Linked DNA regions of Anaeromyxobacter diazotrophicus. The protein of the gene in region 1 interacts with the protein of each later gene in a pairwise test. Links are inferred from orthologs where the notes say so. Each region holds a gene or a part of one and is shown on either strand. Other genes may lie near its edges. The genes, in order: epsC and cysK.

What was found.
Region 2: the proteins of epsC (region 1) and cysK interact in binary tests that used the Escherichia coli proteins (3 or more experiments, as listed by UniProt). The link is inferred for Anaeromyxobacter diazotrophicus from one-to-one orthologs.

The regions. Positions count from the first base shown.
Region 1 is NZ_BJTG01000006.1:243,633-246,863, forward strand. Bases 291-3,211 are described here. They hold epsC (serine O-acetyltransferase EpsC), read left to right. Parts: upstream 291-1,246; coding sequence 1,247-2,176; downstream 2,177-3,211. Other genes in these bases: uvrC (excinuclease ABC subunit UvrC), read left to right, coding at 291-1,203; HWY08_RS14035 (inorganic diphosphatase), read left to right, coding at 2,415-3,026; HWY08_RS14040 (hypothetical protein), read right to left, coding at 3,044-3,211. In the rest of the region: more of uvrC, read left to right, coding at 1-290; more of HWY08_RS14040, read right to left, coding at 3,212-3,231.
Region 2 is NZ_BJTG01000002.1:263,619-266,768, reverse strand. Bases 34-2,873 are described here. They hold cysK (cysteine synthase A), read right to left. Parts: upstream 2,000-2,873; coding sequence 1,067-1,999; downstream 34-1,066. Other genes in these bases: HWY08_RS04160 (two-component system sensor histidine kinase NtrB), read left to right, coding at 2,145-2,873; HWY08_RS04170 (O-acetylhomoserine aminocarboxypropyltransferase/cysteine synthase family protein), read left to right, coding at 34-965. Outside these bases: more of HWY08_RS04170, read left to right, coding at 1-33; more of HWY08_RS04160, read left to right, coding at 2,874-3,150.

The DNA.
Region 1 (3,231 bases):
TCCTCGTTCCTCGCCCTCTACTACGAGCAGAACCCGCCGCCGGACGAGGTGCTCCTCCCGCTCGAGGTCGAGGGGGCGTGGGCGCTGGCCGAGGTGCTCTCGGACCGGCGCGGGCGGAAGGTGAGGCTCCTCACCCCGCAGCGGGGCGCCAAGGCCGACCTGCTCGAGGTCGCGGCCAGGAACGCGGCGCAGGGGTTCAAGAGCTGGCACGAGAAGGACGAGCGGCGCGAAGAGGCGCTGGCGGCGCTGACGCGCGCGCTGCACCTCGCGAAGGAGCCGCGCTGGATGGAGTGCTACGACATCTCCACCTTCCAGGGCGCGCTGGCGGTCGGCTCCGGGGTGTCGATGAAGGACGGCGAGCCGGACAAGGACAACTACCGCCGGTACAAGGTGAAGGGCGTCGCCGGGCAGGACGACTTCGCCATGCTCCACGAGGTCGTCACCCGCCGGCTCAAGCGCGCGCTCGCGGAGGACGCGTTCCCCGATCTGCTCGTCATCGACGGCGGCAAGGGGCAGCTCCACGCCGCGCTGGCGGCGGCCCACGACCTGGGCGTCGCCACCGCGCCGGCCGCGGGCAACCCGGGCCTCCCCTTCGTGCAGATGGCGGGGCTCGCCAAGAGCCGGCTCATGGACTACGGGACGGCGCGGGTGATCTCCGGGCGGCGGCGGGCGAGCGCCGCGGCGCTGGCCGACGCGGCCGAGGCGAAGGGGCGCGGCTTCGTGTCGGAGCTGGAGCGGACCCCGGAGCGGGTGTTCCTGCCCGGGCGCAAGGACGCGCTGGTGCTGCGGCAGAACTCGGCCGAGCTCTACCTGCTCACCCGGCTGCGCGACGAGGCGCACCGCTTCGCCATCACCTTCCACCGCAAGCTGCGCCGCTCCCGCAACTTCCACTCGGTGCTGGAGGACATCCCCGGGATCGGCGCCGGGCGGCGCAAGGCGCTCCTGCGGGAGCTGGGATCGCTGCGGCGCATCCGCGAGGCGAAGGTGGAGGAGCTGGCGCGCGTGGAGGGGTTCGGGCCGCGGGCGGCGCAGGCGGTGTGGGACTTCTTCCACGCGGCCGCCGCGGCCCCCGCTGTCGCCGGGGCCGCAGAGGCCGCCGGGGCGGAGCCCTCACCCGAGGTGGAGGGCGCGCCGGCGCTCGAGGTGAGCGAGGCGGACCTCGACGCCGCGCTGGCCGAGGAGGCGGCCGGCGACGGCGGGTGATAAGGTCGGAGGGAACCCGACCCCGCCTCGAGGAGGAGATCCCGTGGAGAACCGCACCCGCACCGCGCAGCGCCCCCTCGCGCCCGTGGTCGATGCGCTGTGTCAGCAGGCCGCGGCGCTGGCCCCGCCGCGCAACGGGAACGGCCGCATCGTGCTGCCGTCGCGCGACGCGGTCCTCGCCTGCGTGGAGGGGCTCCGCGGCGTCTTCTTCCCCGGCTACTTCGGGGCGGCGGACCTCTCGGACGAGCACCTGCACTACTACGTCGGCGCCACGCTCGACCGCGTGCTGCAGGCGCTCGAGGAGCAGGTCCGGCGCGGCCTCGCCTTCGCCGAGCGGCACGAGGACGAGCGCTGCACGCACTGCGCGGACCGGGCGGCGGAGGTCTGCCAGGCCTTCCTGGGCCGGCTCCCGGAGGTGCGGCGGCTGGTCGGCTCGGACGTCGAGGCCGCCTACGAGGGCGACCCCGCCCTCAAGATCAAGGACGAGGCCATCTTCAGCTACCCGGGCGTGCTGGCCGTCACGAATCAGCGCATCGCCCACGAGCTCTACGCGCTCGCCGTCCCGCTCATCCCCCGCATGATCACGGAGCAGGCGCACGCCGTGACCGGCATCGACATCCACCCCGGTGCCCGCATCGGCGAGCGCTTCTTCATCGACCACGGCACCGGGGTCGTCATCGGCGAGACCGCGATCATCGGCGCGAACGTCCGCGTCTACCAGGGCGTCACCCTCGGCGCGAAGAGCTTCCCCAAGGACGAGAAGGGGCTGCCGATCAAGGGCATCGACCGCCACCCCATCGTCGAGGACGACGTGGTGATCTACTCCGGCGCCACCATCCTCGGGCGGGTCACCATCGGCCGCGGCTCCTCCATCGGCGGCAACGTGTGGCTCACCCACGGGGTGCCGCCCGGCAGCCGCGTCACGCAGGCGGAGGTGCGCGAGGCCGGGTTCGAGTACGGCGGCGGGATCTGATCCGACGGGGGCTGCGCCCCCGCCCCATCCAGCAAAGCTGGCTGGGGCCCCACCTCCGCTCGGCGGGTCCCGTGCACATGCGCGGCTGCGCCGCTCCCGCGCATGTGCCCCGCCTTGGAGGGCTCCGCCCTCCCCGCGGGCGCGGGGCCCCTCCTGCCTCGACTCGAGGCGGCATGGCCGCCGCGGTGGTGGTATAGGGTCGCGCCGATTCGACGCCGCAAGGAGGCGCGCTTTGGCCATGCATCCCTGGCACGACGTGGAGCTCCCCCGCTACGTGGAGGACTCCATCCCGGCCATCATCGAGATCCCGACCGGCACCAAGGTGAAGTACGAGCTCGACAAGGCGTCGGGCCTGCTCATCGTGGACCGGGTGCTCTTCTCCTCCGTCCACTACCCGGCGAACTACGGCTTCGTCCCGCGGACCTACTGCGACGACGGCGACCCGCTCGACATCCTGGTGTACTGCCAGGAGGCGATCCTGCCGCTCTCGATCATGCGCGCCAAGATCATCGGCGTGATGAAGATGCGCGACGACAAGGGGGAGGACGACAAGCTCATCGCCGTCCACGCCGACGACCCGGAGTACTCGGACTACAACGACATCTCCGAGATGCCGCCGCACCGGATGCGGGAGCTGAAGCGCTTCTTCGAGGACTACAAGGGCCTCGAGAACAAGAAGGTGCTCGTCGAGGAGCCGCAGGGCCGGCGCGAGGGGCTCCAGGCGCTCCGCGCCGCGATGCGCCTCTACGAGCAGGAGAAGCCGCGGCTCACCGGCCGGGCCGAGGCCCCGAAGGCCAGGCCGTCGCGCCGCGGGGCGCCGCGCCGGGCGGCCGGCCGCTCGCGCCGCTGAGCGGCGGGGGTCCGGCGTCACCGTCCGGCGAGCGCCAGCGCCGCCGCCACGGCGGCGGCGACCATCTCGGCGCCGTCGGAGGCGGCCGCTTCGCGCGGCGCCGGCGCGGAGGTCCGCGCGGCCCCGGAGGCCTCGAGCTGCGCGCAGGCCGCCTCCGCGGCCGCGCGGAGGCCGGGGTCGTCGCTGGCGCGCCAGCGCGCCTGGC
Region 2 (3,150 bases), on another replicon or contig:
CGTACAACCAGTTCAAGGTCACCCTGCCCCGCCTCGGCATCGGGGTGAAGTTCGTCGAGGGCGACGACCCGAAGGCGTTCCGCGCCGCCATCGACGGACGCACCAAGGCCATCTACGCGGAGTCGATCGCGAACCCCTCCGGCAACCTGCCCGACTTCGCCGGCCTGGCCGAGCTGGCGCACGAGCACCGGATCCCGTTCATCGTCGACAACACCTTCGGCATGGGCGGCTTCCTGGTCCGACCCATCGAGCACGGCGCGGACATCGTGGTCGAGTCGGCCACCAAGTGGCTCGGCGGCCACGGCACCTCGATCGGCGGCGTCATCGTGGACTCGGGCAAGTTCGACTGGGCCGCCTCCGGCAAGTTCCCGGTCTTCACCGAGCCCTCGCCGGGCTACCACGGCCTGGTGTTCAACGACGTCTTCGGTCCGAAGGGCCCCTTCGGCAACATCCAGTTCATCATCCGCGCCCGCGTCGAGGGGCTGCGCGACCTCGGCCCCGCGCTCTCGCCGTTCAACGCGTTCCAGCTGCTGCAGGGGCTCGAGACGCTCTCCCTGCGCGGGCAGCGCCACGTCGACAACGCGCTCGCGCTCGCCAAGTGGCTCAAGGCGCATCGGCAGGTGGCGTGGGTCAACTACACCGGCCTCGAGGACCACCCGCACCACGCGCGCGCCCGGAAGTACCTCCGGAACGGCTTCGGCGCGGTGCTGACCTTCGGCATCCAGGGCGGGCTCGCGGCCGGCAAGAAGTTCATCGACGCCGTGAAGCTCGCCTCGAACCTGGCCAACGTGGGCGACGCGAAGACGCTCGTCATCCACCCCTCCTCCACCACCCACCAGCAGCTCTCCGAGGCGGAGCAGAAGGCCTCGGGCGTCACGCCGGACCAGATCCGCGTCTCGGTGGGCATCGAGCACCTCGACGACATCCAGGAGGACTTCGAGGAGGCGTTCGCCGCGGCCCGGTAGTCGGGCGCGCCGCCGGCGCGCGGACCCAGGCGCCCCGAGGCGTGACCGCCCGCCCCGCGAAGCCGCGGCGGCGGGCGGTGCTTTCCGGGGCTGGCCGCGTCCTACTTCGCGGCCTCCTCGAACAGCCAGGTCGAGAGGTAGCGCTCGCCGGTGTCCGGCAGCACCACCACGATGAGCTTGCCCTTGCTCTCCGGGCGCTTCGCGACCTCGAGCGCCGCCCACACCGCGCCGCCGGAGGAGATCCCGCACAGGATCCCCTCCTCCTTGTTGAGGCGGCGCGCGATGTCGCCCGAGTCCTCGTTCGAGACGGTGATCACCTCGTCGAGGATCTTGGTGTTGAGCACCTTGGGCACGAACCCCGGCCCCCACCCCTGGATCTTGTGCGGCCCCCCGCGGCCCTGCGAGATGGCGGGCGAGTCCTTCGGCTCGGCGGCGACGATGCGGACGCCCGGCTTGCGCTGCTTCAGCACCTCGCCCACGCCGGTGATGGTGCCGCCGGTGCCGGTCCCGCCGACGAAGACGTCGATCTTGCCGTCGGTGTCGCGCCAGATCTCCTCGGCGGTGGTGCGGCGGTGGATCTCGGGGTTGGCCGGGTTGTCGAACTGCTGCAGGACGAGGTAGCGGGGGTCCTCCTTGGCCATCGCCTCGGCGCGCCCGATGGCGCCCTTCATGCCCTCGGCGCCCGGCGTGAGCACGATCTGCGCGCCCAGCGCGGCGAGGAGCTTGCGGCGCTCCATGCTCATGGTCTCGGGCATGGTGAGGACGAGCTTGTAGCCCTTGGCGGCCGCCGCGAACGCGAGGCCGATGCCGGTGTTGCCGCTGGTGGGCTCGAGCAGGATGGTGTCGGGCTTGATCTTCCCGTCGCGCTCGGCCGCCTCGATCATCGCCACGCCGATGCGGTCCTTCACCGAGGAGCACGGGTTGAAGCTCTCCAGCTTGACCACGACCTGCGCCTGGAGACCGGTCGTGAGCCGGTTGAGGCGCACGAGCGGCGTGTTGCCGATGGTCTTCGTGATGTCCTGGTAAATCCGCATTTCGGCTCCTCGGCTCGTCCCGGCGCGCTGCCGGCCGGCCGCGTGAAGGTGAGGCGTCCGTTATAACGGCGGACGCTCCGCCGTGCACGCGCCATCTTCGCGCCCCCGCGACGGGAGGGGCCCCCCTCCGGTTAAGCTCGGGGCCATGCCCGCCCGGATTCCCCCTGCCCGCTCGGCCGCCCTCGTGCTGGGGGGCGCCGCCCTCGCCGCCTGCGCCGCGGCGTTCGCGGAGGGCACGGTGGCGGGGGTGGCGGTGCTGGCCGCCGCCGCGAGCGGCCTCTTCCTCGTGCGCGCCCGCGCTCAGGCCGCGGCGGCGCGGCGCGAGACGGCCGCCGCGCTGACGCGCCTGCAGGCCATCGTGGACTCGATGGTGGAGGGCGTCATCTTCGTCGACGCCGACGACCGGGTGGCGCTCGTGAACGAGGCGGGCAAGGCGTTGAAGAACCTGGCCGGGCCGCCCGGCCGCGCCCTCCAGGACTGCCACCCGCAGGCCACGCGCGAGATGCTGGGCCGGGTCATGGGGTGGCTCCGCGAGGGCCAGAACCCCGGCCCGAGCCACTCGATCATCAAGGAGAAGGAGGGGCGCTACGAGACGACCTACGCGCCGGTCCGGGCGCGCGACGGCAGCCACCTCGGCGTGGTCATGGTCATCCGCGACATCGCCGACCGCCGCCGGCTCGAGCGGCGGCTGCTGGACGCCGAGCGGCTGGCCGCGGTCGGCCAGATGTCGGCCCAGGTGGCCCACGAGCTGCGCAACCCGCTCAACGCCATCGCGGGCGCGGCGCAGTACCTCCGCCGCATCCTCCCCGCGCACGGCGAGGTGAAGGAGTACGCCGAGCTCATCGACGACGAGGTGCGGCGGGTGAACCACTTCGTGGACGAGCTGCTCAAGGTCGCGCGCCCGGCCGACCCGGTCTTCACGCCCTCCTCGGTGAACAAGGTGCTCGCCGAGGCGGCGCGGCGGGCGACGCTGGCGCGCGGGCTCTCCGGCGACGCGCTGCGGCTCGCGCTGGCGCCGCACCTGCCGCCGCTCGACCTCGACCGCGCCATGTTCATGGAGGCGGTGGTCAACCTGCTCGACAACGCCTTCGACGCCGGCGGGGTCGAGCCCCCCGAGCTCGCGAGCCGCTTCGAGGGCGAGGGCGGCGAGG